One region of the Nocardioides sp. LML1-1-1.1 genome, then DNA from elsewhere that is predicted to be linked to it. Evidence: riboswitches for the same ligand, from Rfam matches in the RefSeq annotation. Region 1 holds a riboswitch; the other holds the start of a gene.
The links. A riboswitch is a leader RNA that binds a small molecule or an ion and turns the genes downstream of it on or off. The one in region 1 is predicted to bind glycine.

Region 1 (7,366 bases):
CCCGTCGAGCTCGGAGTCGCGCAGGTCGACGAGGACGAGGTGGACGTCGGTGCCGCCGGTCAGCACGCTGATCCCCGCCGCGCGCATCTTCTCGGAGCCGAGCTTGGCCGCGAGGATCCGGGCGCCCTCCAGGGTGCGCTGCTGACGCTCGGCGAACTCCTCGGAGGCCGCCATCTTGAAGGCCACCGCCTTGGCGGCGACGACGTGCTCCAGCGGGCCGCCCTGCTGGCCGGGGAAGACCGCGCTGTTGATCCGCTTCGCGAGGTCCGCACGACTGAGGATCACCCCGCCGCGCGGGCCGCCGAGGGTCTTGTGGGTGGTCGTGGTGACCACGTCGGCGTGCGGCACCGGGCTCGGGTGCAGGCCCGCGGCGACCAGTCCGGCGAAGTGGGCCATGTCGACCATCAGGTAGGCACCGACCAGGTCGGCGATCCGGCGGAACTCCGCGAAGTCCAGGTGGCGGGAGTACGCCGACCAGCCGGCCACGATCAGCGAGGGCCGATGCTCCAGGGCGAGCCGCTCGACCTCGGCCATGTCGACGCGGAAGTCGGTCTCGTCCACGTGGTAGGCCACCACGTGGTAGAGCCGGCCGGAGAAGTTGATGCGCATCCCGTGGGTGAGGTGCCCGCCGTGCGCCAGGTCGAGACCGAGGATCGTGTCGCCGGGCTGGAGCAGCGCGAACATCGCGGCGGCGTTGGCCTGCGCGCCCGAGTGCGGTTGCACGTTGGCGGCCTCGGCGCCGAAGAGCGCCTTCACCCGGTCGATGGCGAGCTGTTCGACCACGTCGACGTGCTCGCAGCCGCCGTAGTAGCGGCGGCCGGGGTAGCCCTCGGCGTACTTGTTGGTGAGGACCGAGCCCTGCGCCTCCATCACCGCGACCGGGGCGGAGTTCTCCGAGGCGATCAGCTCCAGGGTGTCCTGCTGGCGGGCCAGCTCGGCACCGATCGCGGCGTGCACCTCCGGGTCGTACGACGCCAGGGGCTCGTCGAGCGTGCTGCCCATCGCTCAGCCCGCCACGAGGGCGTCGTAGGCCGCGGCGTCGAGCAGGTCGCCGGGCTCGGTGAAGCGGACCACGAACAGCCAGCCCTCGCCGAACGGGTCGCTGTTGACCAGGCTCGGGTCGGCGTCGACGGCCTCGTTGACCGCGACCACCTCGCCGGTGACCGGCGCGTAGAGGTCGCTGACGGACTTGGTGGACTCCAGCTCGCCGCACGCCTCGCCGGCGGTGACGGTGTCGCCGGGGGTGGGCAGGTCGACGTACACGACGTCGCCGAGGGCGTCGGCGGCGAAGGCGGTGACGCCGACCCGGGCGGTGTCGCCGTCGACGGCCAGCCACTCGTGCTCGGCGGTGTACTTCAGCTCGGTGGGGTTGCTCATCTCGGGGGCTCCTCAGCGGGTGCGGGTGTAGAAGGGCAGGGCGACGACCTCGGCGTCCACGGCGGTGCCGCGCAGGGACACGGCCAGCCGGGTGCCGGGCTCGGCCAGGTCGGGACGGACGGCGGCGAGGGCGATGGGCCCGCCGAGCGTGGGGGAGGGCGCACCGCTGGTGACGGTGCCGACCTGCTCGCCGCTCGCCGGGTCGAGCACCGGGTAGCCCGCGCGCGGGGCGCGGCGGCCGGTGGCGACCAGGCCCACGAGCAGGTGTCGTGGCCCGGACTCGCGGCGCTCGCGCAGCGCGGCGTCGCCGACGAACCCGGCGGGCTTGTCGAGGTCCACGACCCGGCCCAGCCGTGCCTCGTCGGGCGTGCTCGCGCGGCTCAGCTCCTGCCCGTAGAGCGGCATCCCGGCCTCGAGGCGGAGCGTGTCGCGGCAGGCGAGGCCGGCGGGGACCATGCCCTGCGGCTCGCCGGCCGTCCACAGGGCCAGCCACACCGCGGCGGCGTCGGCCGGGCGGCAGTAGACCTCGAAGCCGTCCTCACCGGTGTAGCCGGTGCGGGCGAGCAGGACGTCCACGCCGGCGAGCGCGCCGGCGGTGATGGCGTAGTACTTCAGCGACGGCACGTCGAGCTCGGTCAGCCCCGCCACGATGCCGGGGGCGAGCGGCCCCTGGACCGCCAGCAACGCCCAGTCCGCCGACGTGTCGCGGACCTCGGCGTCGTACCCGTGGGCGCGGGTGGCGATCTCCGGCGCGACGACGGCGACGTTGCTGGCGTTGGCGACGACGAGGTAGTGCTCCTCGGCGAGGCGATAGACGACGAGGTCGTCGACGATGCCGCCGTCCTCGGCGCAGATCATCGTGTAGCGCGCCCGGCCCACGCCGATCGCGGAGGGCCGGCCGGTGAGCGCGTGGTCGAGCGCGGCCCCGGCCCCCGGGCCGGTCACCTCGATCTCGCCCATGTGGGTGAGGTCGAAGAGACCGGCGGCCGTGCGGACCGCGTGGTGCTCGGCCAGCTCGGAGCCGTAGCGCACCGGCATCCGCCAGCCGGCGAAGTCGGTGAAGGAAGCGCCGAGGGCGCGGTGGACGTCGTCCAGCGGGGTGGGTCGGGACAGGGTCGTCGAGGTCGTCGATGTCATGCGGGAGGCTCCTAGAGGTGACCACGGCAGCAGCCGGGGTCGAGGTCGGATGGCCTCCCCGCTCTGTCATCGGTACCTGAGAGCTTCGCCGCCGAGGGGCGGCTTGCACCGTGGGTGCGGGACGTCGGGCGTCCCGTCTTTCCAGAGTTCGCCTCGTCCCAGCGGTCAGGGTGCCTGAGAGATTCGTGGGGAGATTTGCTCCTTCGGCGCCCGGCTCGGTGGCCGGGTCTCTCCCGCTGGGTGTCGACAGCGCGATCTGCAGTTGTGGCGCCGAGCCTAGGCAGCGCCGACCGGTCGGTCAACGCCGGTCGCCGGCCGAGCGTGTCGGCCGCGTACGATCCACCGGTGCCCCACCCCGAGCCCGAGCCGACTCCCGAGCCGACCACGGAGCCGCTCACCCGCATCGATCCCGACGAGCTGGCGATCGCGATCAAGGTGCTGCGCCAGATCCCGGAGCTCCACCCCGACCACGACGACGTGCGCACGATGAAGCGCGCGGCGTCGTACATGTACAAGCTGATCAAGAAGACGCGACGTGCCGAGATCCGCCAGGAGCGGCAGCGCCACGACCAGGAGATCATCGAGAAGACGGCGACCGGCTCGCGGATGCGGATCGACGACGAGACCGCAGGCATCCCGCTGGTCTCGACGGCGCAGGGCGCCTTCGCCGGCGAGCTGATCACCGCGCGCGGGTGCTACATCTGCAAGGAGGACTTCACCCTCGTCGACGCGTTCTACCACTGGCTGTGCCCGCGCTGCGCCGCGATGAGCCACGCCAAGCGGGACCAGCGCACCGACCTGACCGGCAAGCGCGCGCTGCTGACCGGCGGCCGCGCCAAGATCGGGATGTACATCGCGCTGCGCCTGCTCCGCGACGGCGCGCACACCACGATCACCACCCGCTTCCCGAAGGACGCGGTGCGCCGGTTCGCCGCGATGGAGGACTCCGCCGACTGGCTGCACCGGCTCAAGGTGGTCGGCATCGACCTGCGCGACCCCACCCAGGTGATCGCGCTGACCGACGACGTCGCCGCCGACGGCCCGCTCGACATCATCATCAACAACGCCTGCCAGACCGTGCGCCGCCTCCCGGGGGCCTACTCCCACCTCACCGAGGGCGAGCTCGCCCCGCTGCCGGAGCACGTCGAGCTGCCCGAGATGGTCACCTTCGACCGGATCTCCGAGGCGCACCCGGCGGCCATCGCGGGCGCGCTGGAGGCGCACGCCGTGGCCCACCACGACGGCGAGTCGGCGGAGTCGGCGATCGCGGCCCACAACGCGGCCACCATGACCGCGCTCGCGCTCAAGGCCGGCGGTGCCTCGCTGGAGGCCCACCTCGCCGGCACGGCCGTCGACGCCGGCGGCCTGATCCCGGACATCCAGGACAACAACTCCTGGACCCAGGTGCTCGACGAGGTGGACCCGCTGGAGCTGCTGGAGGTGCAGTTCTGCAACTCGATCGCGCCCTTCCTCATCAACTCACGCCTGCGCCCGGCGCTGCGTGCCGCCGTGCAGAACGGCGCCCGCCGTGCGTACGTCGTCAACGTCTCGGCGATGGAGGGCCAGTTCTCCCGCCGCTACAAGGGCGCCGGACACCCGCACACCAACATGGCCAAGGCCGCGCTCAACATGATGACCCGCACCTCGTCGGGGGAGATGTTCGAGACCGACAAGATCCTGATGACGGCCGTCGACACCGGCTGGATCACCGACGAGCGCCCGCACCACGAGAAGCTGCGGATCGCCGCCGAGGGCTGGCACGCGCCGCTGGACCTGGTCGACGGCGCGGCCCGGGTCTGCGACCCGATCGTGCGCGGCGAGGCCGGCGAGGACGTCTACGGCTGCTTCCTCAAGGACTACCAGCCCTCGCCGTGGTGACCCGCGCGTAGGGTGCTCGCCATGAGCCGCGACATGGTCGATGCGTACGTCGAGCGCCTGCTCGAGCAGTTCACCGGCAACGAGGACCTGAGCAAGGACGACCAGGGCGGCTACCCGTTCCGCTTCGGCAGGAGCGGCTACACGGTGCGCGTGGTCGGCACCGACGAGCGCCCGGCCGTGCGGGTCTGGTCGGTCGCGCTGCACGACGTCGAGCAGACCCCGGAGCTGCTCGGCATGCTCAACGAGATCAACCAGCGGCTGCTCCACGCACGGGTCTACTGGGCGGAGAGCTCCGTGGTGTTCGAGGACGCCGTCGCCGGGCTCGCGCTCAACAAGGGCACCCTGGAGTCCTCGCTGACCGACGTCGCGGAGGCGAGCAGCTTCTTCGGGCCTCAGCTGAAGGAGAAGTTCGGCGGCTCGCTCACCTTCGAGGACGAGCCGGCACCGGAGCAGGCCGCCGACCCGACCGCCGAGCCGGCGGCCGGCGACGGGCTCTACCTCTAGCCCTGGAGCGCGCGACGGATCGTCGCCGCGACCAGCGTCCGGGTCTCGGCCGGGTCGACCACGTCGTCGATCTCGAAGACCCGGGCGGCGTTGAGCGCCTTGGCGTGCTCGCGCAGTGCGGCGGTGTGCTCGACGACTGCCGCCTCCCGCTCGGCCTCCGGCATCGCGGCCAGCTCGTGCGCCATCGCCAGTCGCACCGCGCCCTCCAGGCCCATCGGCCCCAGGTGCGCGTCCGGCCACGCCAGCGTCAGCAGGGGGCGGCGCGTGCTGCCGCCGAGCATCGCCTGCGCGCCGAGGCCGTAGCCCCGGCGCAGCACCACGCCCACCAGGGGCACGGTGAGCCGTGCCCCCGCGGTCACCATCCGCGAGGCCTCGCGCACCAGCCCGGTCCGCTCGGCCTCCGGGCCGACCATGAAGCCGGGGGTGTCCACGAGCGAGACGACCGGCAGGCCCCAGCGCTCGCACAGGCCGAGGAAGTCCGCGGCCTTGGTGGAGGCGTCGGCCGTCAGCGCCCCCGCGAGGTCCGTCGACTGGTTGGCCACGACGCCGACCGCGACCCCGTCGATCCGGGCCAGCGCGGTGACCAGCTCGGGCGCCCAGCCCTCCCGCAGCCACTGCACCGAGTCGGTGTCCGCGAGCGCCTCGACCACCGGCCGGACGTCGAACGCCTCGCGCTCGTTCTCCGGCAGCAGGCCCCGCAGCGCCTCCGGGTCCTCGGCGTCGCCCGCCCCGAGGTCGGGCCGGGCCAGCAGGCCGAGCAGGCGTCGTACGACCTCGACGGCGGCCTCCTCGTCCTCGACGACCACGTCGAGCACGCCGTTGGCGGCCTGGTCGGAGACCGGACCGACCTCCTCGGCCGCGAACTGCCCGAGCCCACCGCCGGCGATCATGGCCGGCCCGGCCATGCCGAGGTTGGCGTCCGGGGTCGCGATCCGCAGGTCCGCGCAGCCGGCGATGACGGCGTTGCCGGCGAAGCACCTGCCCGAGACGACGGCGATCCGCGGCGCGGTCAGCTCACCCCACAGGGCGAAGGACCCGACGTCGAGCGCGGACACCAGCGGGAGGTCGACGTCGCCGGGCCGCCCGCCGCCCCCCTCGGTGAAGAAGACCGCGGGCAGGCTCACCCGCGCGGCCAGCTCGATCAGCCGGTCCGACTTGCGGTGCCCGCGCATGCCCTGGGTGCCGGCCATCACCAGGTAGTCGTAGGACAGCACCGCGCAGGCGAGGCCGTCGACCGTCGCGGTGCCGCCGATGATGCCGTCCGCGGGCGCCTCGACCACCAGCTCGGCCAGCGGCCGGCGCTGCTCCTGGGCGGCGGTGACGAAGCGTCCGTACTCCACGAAGGAGCCCGCGTCGACGAGGTCGGCGATGTTCTCCCGCGCCGTACGACGGCCCTTGGCGTGCCACCGGGCGACCTTCTCGGGCCGGGCGGCGTCGGTGGTCAGGAAGCGCCGCGCGAGCACCTCGGTGAGTCCCTGGGCAGGTGCGTCCTCGGTCACCGCGCCATCATGACGCACCCCTCGTGGTCGGCTCAGTCGCGACCCGCGGAGGCCGGCTCCCCGGTGAGCACCCGCAGCGCCAGCGCGGTGGTGGCGTCGAAGTTCAGGTGCCCGACCACCCGCTCCACGCGCTCGATGTCGAGGGGCAGCAGACCTGGCGTGCCGGGCACGTCCGGGGTGAGCCCGAGGTCGAGGTCGGTGCGCCCTGACATCAGGCGCAGGTTGAACTCGTAGCGCTCGCGCGCCTCCGGCACCCGCAGCTTGGCCAGCGTGGACGCGCCGATCCGCCGGTTGCCGGTCTCCTCGCTCCACGAGTCGAGCGCCGCGACCAGGGTGGCGCCGTCGTCGTGCTCGATGTCGGCCCACACGGCCTGCATCGAGCCCATGTGGGCGAGCAGCACGGCCGCGGTCTTCTCGCCGATGCCGCGGACCCCGGGCAGGTTGTCGCTGGCGTCGCCCCGCACGGCGGCGAAGTCGAGGTAGCGATCGGCCGGCACGCCGTACATCAGCAGGAGGCGGCGGGGCGTCAGCAGTGGCGAGCCGTTGATGCCGCCGTCGATGAGCCGCAGCACCTGGGTGTGCTCGCTGATGTGGGCGAAGGAGTCGCGGTCGGAGGTGATGATCACGCAGTCCCAGCCGTTCTCACCGGCCCAGGTGGCCGCGGAGGCGTTGACGTCGTCGGCCTCCAGCCCCGGGGGCGTCAGCGTGGCCATCCCGAGGGCGTCGAGCAGCGCGCCCGCGCGGTCGAGCTGGTCGACGAGGTCGGGGTCCTTCTCGGCCCGCCCGGCCTTGTAGTCGGGGTACATGTCGCGGCGGTACGACGTGGTCCGGTCGTCGAGCCCGAAGATCACCGCGTCCGGGGCGAACACGTCGATCGACTCGATGATCTGGCGCAGCATCCCGTGCAGCGCCCACGCCGGCCGCCCGCCGCGGTCGCGGTGCCGGGTGTGCGCCCGCGCGTGGTGGTTGCG
Region 2 (7,366 bases), 400 kb from region 1:
GCTCCTGCCGCGCCGGTCGTCACCGACGCCACCGCGACCATCCAGTTCGGTGGCGGCGACCGGGTCGAGACCTCCGACCGGGCGCTGAGCCCGGTCGACGCCGCCGCGGTCGACGCGCTGCCCGTGGGCCACGCACTGCTCGTGGTGCAGAAGGGTCCCGGCGCCGGCAGCCGGTTCCTGCTCGACGCCGACGAGGTCAGCGCGGGACGCCACCCGGAGAGCGGCATCTTCCTCGACGACGTGACGGTCTCGCGCCGGCACGCCGTCTTCCGCCGCGCGGGGGACAGCTTCACCGTGGAGGACGCGGGCAGCCTCAACGGCACCTACGTCAACCGCGACCGGATCGAGAAGGCCACGCTGAAGGACAGCGACGAGGTCCAGGTCGGCAAGTACCGCCTGGTCTTCTTCGCCGGTCACGAGAGCCACTGAGCGATGGTCGCTGGCCTCGCCCGCGGCGAGCGCGAGCCCCTGCTCAACATCGGGCAGGTGCTCGACCGCCTGCGCACCGACTTCGAGGACGTCAGCATCCCGAAGATCCGGTTCCTGGAGTCCGAGGGGCTGATCAAGCCCGAGCGGACCCCGTCGGGCTACCGGAAGTTCTCCGAGGGCGACATCGCCCGGCTGCAGTACATCCTGCGCATGCAGCGCGACCACTACCTGCCGCTGAAGGTCATCGGCGAGCACCTCGACGCCATGGACCGGGGGCTGCAGCCGCCCGAGCCCGAGCCCGTCGTCCCCACCGTGCCCAAGGTCGCGGTCGGCTCCGACGGCCTTCCCGCGCCGGAGTCCTTCCGCCGCACCGACAAGCTGCGGCTCTCGCGCAAGGAGCTCATCAAGGTGGCCGAGATCGACGCCGACCTGCTCACCCAGCTCGAGGAGTTCGCGCTGATCACGCCCTCGGCGACCGGGCACTACGACACCGACGCGCTGGTCATCGCGCAGACCGCGAGCGAGCTCGCCGACTTCGGCATCGAGCCGCGCCACCTGCGCGCCTTCCGGACCGCGGCCGACCGCGAGGTCGGCCTCATCCAGCAGGTCGTCGCCCCGCGCCGGGGCCGCGACGCCGGTGCCGCCGCGCGCGCCGAGGAGGCCGTGAGCGAGATCGCCGCGCTGTCCGTGCGGCTGCACGCCACGCTGGTGAAGGCCGGCCTGCGGAGGATCTGACCGGCCCCGCGGGCCCACCACGACGCGAGTAGGGTTGAGCCATGCGCGAGGTGGATGTCCTGGGAGTCCGGGTGGAGATGCCGTCCAACCAGCCCATCGTGCTGCTGCGCGAGACGACCGGTGAGCGCTACGTGCCGATCTGGATCGGCGCCGTCGAGGCCACCGCCATCGCGTTCGCCCAGCAGGGCGTCGTCCCGCCCCGGCCGTTGACGCACGACCTGATGAAGGAGCTGCTCGCGGCCACCGGCAGCGAGCTGTCGGAGGTCCGGATCACCGACGTCAAGGACGGCGTCTTCTTCGCCACCCTGGTCCTCGACTCCGGTGCGGAGATCAGCGCGCGGCCCTCGGACTCGATCGCCCTCGCCCTGCGCACCGGTACGACGATCTACTGCTCCGAGGAGGTGCTCGCCGAGGCGGGCATCGCCGCCCCGGCCGAGGAGGAGGACGAGGTGGAGGCGTTCCGCGAGTTCCTCGACCACGTCTCGCCCGAGGACTTCGAGTCCGACCGCTGATTCCCTCAGCCTCAAGTTGAGGCTGAGGGTTTTTCCCGACACGCCCGGTGACGTCTTTGACCGGTCGGAGTCCGGCGCCGTACCTTGAAGAGTCGAATGACAGCAGTGCAATGCCGCGCCCCAGCCTGGAGGACCCCGTGAACGAGCAGCAGCCCGAGAAGGTCGGTCAGGACTCGTCGGCGGCGACCGCTGCGGCCGAGGAGCAGGGCCTGCTCTTCACCGACGACGTCTCGCCTCTGCCCAGCGACCTGGGCTACCGCGGACCGACGGCGTGCAACGCCGCCGGCATCACCTACCGCCAGCTCGACTACTGGGCCCGCACCGGCCTGATCGAGCCGAGCGTGCGCGGCGCCAAGGGCTCCGGCTCGCAGCGGCTCTACAGCTTCCGCGACATCTTGATCCTCAAGATCATCAAGCGGCTCCTCGACGCCGGCATCTCGCTGCAGCAGATCCGCACCGCGGTCGGTCACCTGCGCGAGCGCGGCACCGACGACCTCACCCAGGTCACCTTGATGAGCGACGGCGCCTCGGTCTACGAGTGCACCAGCAACGACGAGGTCATCGACCTGCTCCAGGGCGGTCAGGGCGTCTTCGGCATCGCCATCGGCGGCGTGTGGCGCGAGATCGAGGGCACGCTGGCGCAGCTGCCCAGCGAGAGCGCGAGCGACGCCGAGGACACCGAGAGCGTCGCCGGCGACGAGCTCGCCGCGCGACGCGCTGCTCGCAACGCGGGCTGAACGCCCCCATCGGGCCGCTCTGCGGCTACGATGGTCACGCTGTTCATCCCGCACGGGAGAGTCAGGACGCGTCCGGCGGACGTGAGCCTGCGCCGAAGGGGCAATTCCTCCCCGGAACCTCTCAGGCGCCCGGACCGTGCGGACCAGGCAACTCTGGAGGCGCGACGCTGCGCTGACAGAGGGGGAGGGCTCGAACCCTTTCGATCCCGAGGAACCTGCCTGATGAGTGCCCCCTTCGCCAACCGTCACATCGGTCCGGACGTCGCCCAGGTCGACACGATGCTCGACCGGCTCGGCTATCCCTCCCTCGACGCCCTGATGGACGCGGCCGTGCCCAAGTCCATCCGCTCGACCGACCCGCTCGCCCTGCCGGCCGCGGTCGGCGAGGAGGAGGCCGCCGCCGAGCTGCGCGCCCTAGCCGCGGCCAACGTCCCCGGGGAGTCGATGATCGGGCTGGGCTACCACGCCACGGTGACCCCGGCCGTGATCCGCCGCAACCTGCTCGAGGACCCGAGCTGGTACACCGCCTACACGCCGTACCAGCCGGAGATCTCGCAGGGCCGGCTCGAGGCGCTCATCAACTTCCAGACCATGGTCGCCGAGCTCGCCGGCCTGCACACCGCCGGCTCCTCCCTGCTCGACGAGGGCACGGCCGCCGCCGAGGCCGTCGCGCTGGCGTTCCGCGCCAACCGCAAGGCCTCCGGCCCGTTCGTCGTCGACGCCGACGCGCTCCCGCAGACCATCGACGTGGTCCGCACCCGCGCCGAGGGCATCGGCATCGAGATCCTGGTCGCCGACCTGACCGACGGCCTGCCCGAGGGCGAGGTCTCCGGCGTGCTGGTCCAGTACCCCGGCGCGTCCGGCCGGGTCGCCGACCTCAAGCCGGTCATCGACGCCGTCCACGAGCGCGGTGGCCTCGCCGTCGTCGCCGCCGACCTGCTCGCGCTGACCCTGCTGGAGGCGCCGGGCACGCTCGGCGCCGACGTCGTGGTCGGCTCGGCCCAGCGCTTCGGCGTCCCGCTGTTCTACGGCGGCCCGCACGCCGGCTTCATGGCCGTGCGTGAGGGCCTGGAGCGCCAGCTGCCCGGTCGGCTCGTCGGCGTCTCCGTCGACGCCGAGGGCCGCCCGGCGTACCGGCTCGCCCTGCAGACCCGCGAGCAGCACATCCGCCGCGACAAGGCGACCTCCAACATCTGCACCGCGCAGGTGCTGCTCGCCGTCACCGCCGGGATGTACGCCGTCTACCACGGTCCGCGGGGCCTCCGGGAGATCGCGGCCGGCATCCACGGCCTCGCCCGCCGGGCGGCCGCGACCCTGGAGGCCGCCGGCATCGAGGTCGTCAACGAGAGCTTCTTCGACACCCTGACCGTGCGGGTGCCCGCGCGCGCGGACGAGGTCGTCGCGGCGGCACGGGAGTCCGGCCTGCACCTGCGCCTCGTCGACGCCGACACCGTCGGCGTCGCGTTCGGCGAGACCGCGGGGGAGTCCACCCTGGCCTCCCTGGTGGCCGCCTTCGGCGCCGGCGAGGTGTCGGCCGAGGGGGTGGCGGGCCTGCCCGAGGACCTGGAGCGCAGCACCGACTACCTCACCCACCCGGTCTTCAACACCCACCACAACGAGACCTCGATGCTGCGCTACCTGGCGCGGCTGTCCAACCGCGACTACGCGCTCGACCGGGGCATGATCCCGCTCGGCTCCTGCACGATGAAGCTCAACGCGACCACCGAGATGGAGCCCATCTCGCTCGCCGGCTTCGCCAACCTGCACCCGTTCGTCGCGGCCCAGGACGCCGACGGCTACCGCCGGCTCATCGAGCAGCTGGAGTCCTGGCTCGCCGAGGTGACCGGCTACGACCGGGTCTCCATCCAGCCGAACGCCGGTGCGCAGGGCGAGTTCGCCGGCATGCTCGCGATCCGCAACTACCACCGCGCCAACGGCCAGGAGCAGCGTGACGTCTGCCTGATCCCGTCCTCCGCGCACGGCACCAACCCCGCCTCCGCGGTGATGGCCGGGATGAAGGTCGTGGTCGTCAAGGCCCACGACGACGGCACGGTCGACCTCGACGACCTGCGCGCCAAGTGCCAGCAGCACAGCGAGACCCTCGCCGCGATCATGGTCACCTACCCCTCCACCCACGGGGTCTACGAGGAGACCATCACCGAGCTGTGTGACGTCGTGCACGAGCACGGCGGCCAGGTCTACGTCGACGGCGCCAACTTCAACGCGCTGCTCGGCTACGCCCAGCCCGGCCGGTTCGGCGGCGACGTCTCGCACCTCAACCTGCACAAGACGTTCTGCATCCCGCACGGCGGTGGCGGCCCCGGGGTGGGCCCGGTCGCGGTGCGCGCGCACCTCGCGCCGTACCTGCCGACGCACCCGCTGCACCCCGACGCCGACCGGCGTGAGGGCACGGGCGCGATCAGCGCCGCGCCCTTCGGCTCGGCCGGCATCCTGCCCATCTCGTGGGCCTACATCCGGATGATGGGCGCCGAGGGCCTGACCCGCGCCACTGCCGTCGCGGTGCTGTCGGCCAACTACGTCGCCACCCGGCTCGGTGAGCACTTCCCGGTGCTCTACCGCGGCGAGTCGGGCCTAGTCGCCCACGAGTGCATCCTCGACCTGCGCCCGATCACCGCGGCCACGGGCGTCTCGGTCGACGACGTCGCCAAGCGGCTCATCGACTACGGCTTCCACGCACCGACGATGTCCTTCCCGGTCGCCGGCACCCTGATGGTCGAGCCGACCGAGTCCGAGGACCTCGCCGAGCTGGACCGGTTCTGCGACGCGATGATCGCGATCAAGGGCGAGATCGACCGGGTCGCCGCGGGGGAGTGGGCCGTCGACGCCTCGCCGCTGCACCACGCCCCGCACACCACCCGCGCGCTCGTCGGCGAGTGGGACCGGGCCTACTCCCGCGAGGTCGCGGTCTTCCCGGCCGGTCACTCCGTCGACAAGTACTGGCCGCCGGTGGCCCGCATCGACCAGGCCTACGGCGACCGCAACCTGGTCTGCGCCTGCCCGCCGATGGACGCCTACACCGAATGACCTCCTACGACGAGCGGCTGGCCGCGCTCCAGGGCGCCGGCCGGCTGCCGTCGGTCGCGGCGGCTGTGGCGCTGGGCGGTGTCCCGGCCTGGTCGGGCAGCGTGTCGGTGCTCCCGGACATCACCGTCGGCACGGCCTACCGGATCGGCTCGATCAGCAAGACCCTCACCGCGGTGCTGGTGCTCCAGCTGCGCGACGAGGGCGTGCTGGCGCTGGACGACCCGGTCGGCCGGTTCGTCCCGGAGACGGGCTATGCCACGTCCAGCATCCGCCACCTGCTCGCGCACCTGTCCGGCATGCAGAGCGAGCCCGCCGGCGCCTGGTGGGAGCGGACCGACGGCGGGACCTTCGACGCGCTCACCGCCGCCAACGACGGCTCCGGCCGGGTGGCCGCCGCGGGGGAGCACTTCCACTACTCCAACCTGGGCTACGGCCTGCTCGGCGAGCTCGTCGCCCGGCTGCGCGGGCAGACCTGGTGGGCGGTCGTCCAGGAGCGGCTGCTCGTCCCGCTGGGGATGGGCGCGACGTCGTACCACCCGCCGGTGGACCACGCTCCGGGCCGGAGCGTCGACCACTTCGCGCACACCCTCACCGCCGAACCGCACACCGACACCGGGGCGATGGCGCCGGCCGGCCAGCTGTGGAGCACGGTGGCGGACCTGCTGCGCTGGGCGGACTTCCTCGCCACCGGCCACCCGGACGTGCTGTCCGCGGAGACCCTCGCCGAGATGGCCGCGCCGCTCGACGCGGAGCGGTCCTACGGCCTCGGCCTGCAGGTGGTGCGGGTGGGGGAGCGGACCTACGCCGGGCACACCGGCTCGATGCCCGGTTTCATGGCCTCGCTCTTCGTCGACCGCGCCTCGCGCGACGCGGTGGTCGCTCTCACGAACGCCACCACCGGGCTGCGCCCCGACCGGGTGCCCGGGATCCTGACCGGCGTCGACGCGGCCCCCGTCGCGGAGCGGTGGTCGCCCTCGGCGTTCCCGGTGCCGGTGGAGGTCGCCGAGCTGCTCGGGCTGTGGTTCTGGGGCAACACCGCCTTCGGCTTCGAGTGGGTCGGCGGTGCGGTCCTCGCCCGCGACCTGCGCACCGGGAAGGTGCACGAGCGGTTCGTGCCGGCGAGCGGGGAGCCGGGGCGCTTCGTCGGTGGGCAGGAGTACCACCGCGGCGAGCCGCTCCTCGTGCACCGTGACGACACCGGCACGGTGCTGGACCTCGAGTGCGCGACCTTCGTCTACACCCGGGTGCCCTACGACCCCCGGGTCACGATCCCGGGCGGGCACCCGGCGCCGGGAACGCCGTAGCCACCGACGCCAGGCCGAGCAGCACGCTCAGTCCCACGACCGCCCACGCCCAGCCGGGCAGCAGGTGCGGGAAGCGCGCCAGGAGCACGACCGGGACGGCGAGGTGGATCGTCACGACGGCGACCCACGGCCACGGCGTACGACGTCGCGCGAGCGCCGCCACCGCCAGCGGCACCGGCGCGAGCACGAGCCAGCCGAGGGCCAGCGCCAGGCCGAGCCCGCCGTGCCGGGCCAGCCACGGCGCGAGGTCCCACGGGTCGATCCCGCTGCCGAAGGTCGCCGCCGCCGAGGTCGCGAGTGCGACGAGGAGGACGGCGGCGCGCAGCACGCGAGGGCCGGTCACGCAGGTCAGCTGCGGTCGTCGTACCCGGAGATGCAGGAGCGGCCGTCCTGGGAGTCGACCAGCACGGTCACCGCGATCTCGTCGTCCTCGAAGGCCTTCTCGTCGCTGGTGATCTTGACGTCGAAGGAGCCCTTCTCCTCGCCCTTGACGTTGGAGATCTCGTAGTCGACGTCGGGGTCCTTCGTGTCCGCCTCGTCCTGGGCCGCCGCGATCAGCGCTTCCAGGTCCGCGCGATCCTGCTTCGACGGCGCCTCGCAGAGC

Region 2: another riboswitch for glycine. It lies ahead of gcvP (aminomethyl-transferring glycine dehydrogenase); the one in region 1 lies ahead of gcvT (glycine cleavage system aminomethyltransferase GcvT).

The regions. Positions count from the first base shown of each region.
Region 1 is NZ_JBEGHK010000003.1:136,745-144,110, forward strand. Features, by position in the region: gene glyA (serine hydroxymethyltransferase) at 1-1,002, opposite strand, end outside; gene gcvH (glycine cleavage system protein GcvH) at 1,006-1,377, opposite strand; gene gcvT (glycine cleavage system aminomethyltransferase GcvT) at 1,390-2,514, opposite strand; glycine riboswitch at 2,568-2,666, opposite strand; glycine riboswitch at 2,667-2,760, opposite strand; gene MRBLML1_RS11705 (SDR family NAD(P)-dependent oxidoreductase) at 2,860-4,392, shown strand; gene MRBLML1_RS11710 (T3SS (YopN, CesT) and YbjN peptide-binding chaperone 1) at 4,414-4,896, shown strand; gene MRBLML1_RS11715 (acyl-CoA carboxylase subunit beta) at 4,893-6,395, opposite strand; gene MRBLML1_RS11720 (5'-3' exonuclease) at 6,428-7,366, opposite strand, start outside.
Region 2 is NZ_JBEGHK010000003.1:533,426-540,791, reverse strand. Features, by position in the region: gene MRBLML1_RS13765 (FHA domain-containing protein) at 1-429, shown strand, start outside; gene MRBLML1_RS13760 (MerR family transcriptional regulator) at 433-1,164, shown strand; gene MRBLML1_RS13755 (bifunctional nuclease family protein) at 1,206-1,676, shown strand; gene MRBLML1_RS13750 (MerR family transcriptional regulator) at 1,787-2,413, shown strand; glycine riboswitch at 2,457-2,560, shown strand; gene gcvP (aminomethyl-transferring glycine dehydrogenase) at 2,636-5,458, shown strand; gene MRBLML1_RS13740 (serine hydrolase domain-containing protein) at 5,455-6,762, shown strand; gene MRBLML1_RS13735 (hypothetical protein) at 6,722-7,105, opposite strand; gene MRBLML1_RS13730 (hypothetical protein) at 7,111-7,366, opposite strand, start outside.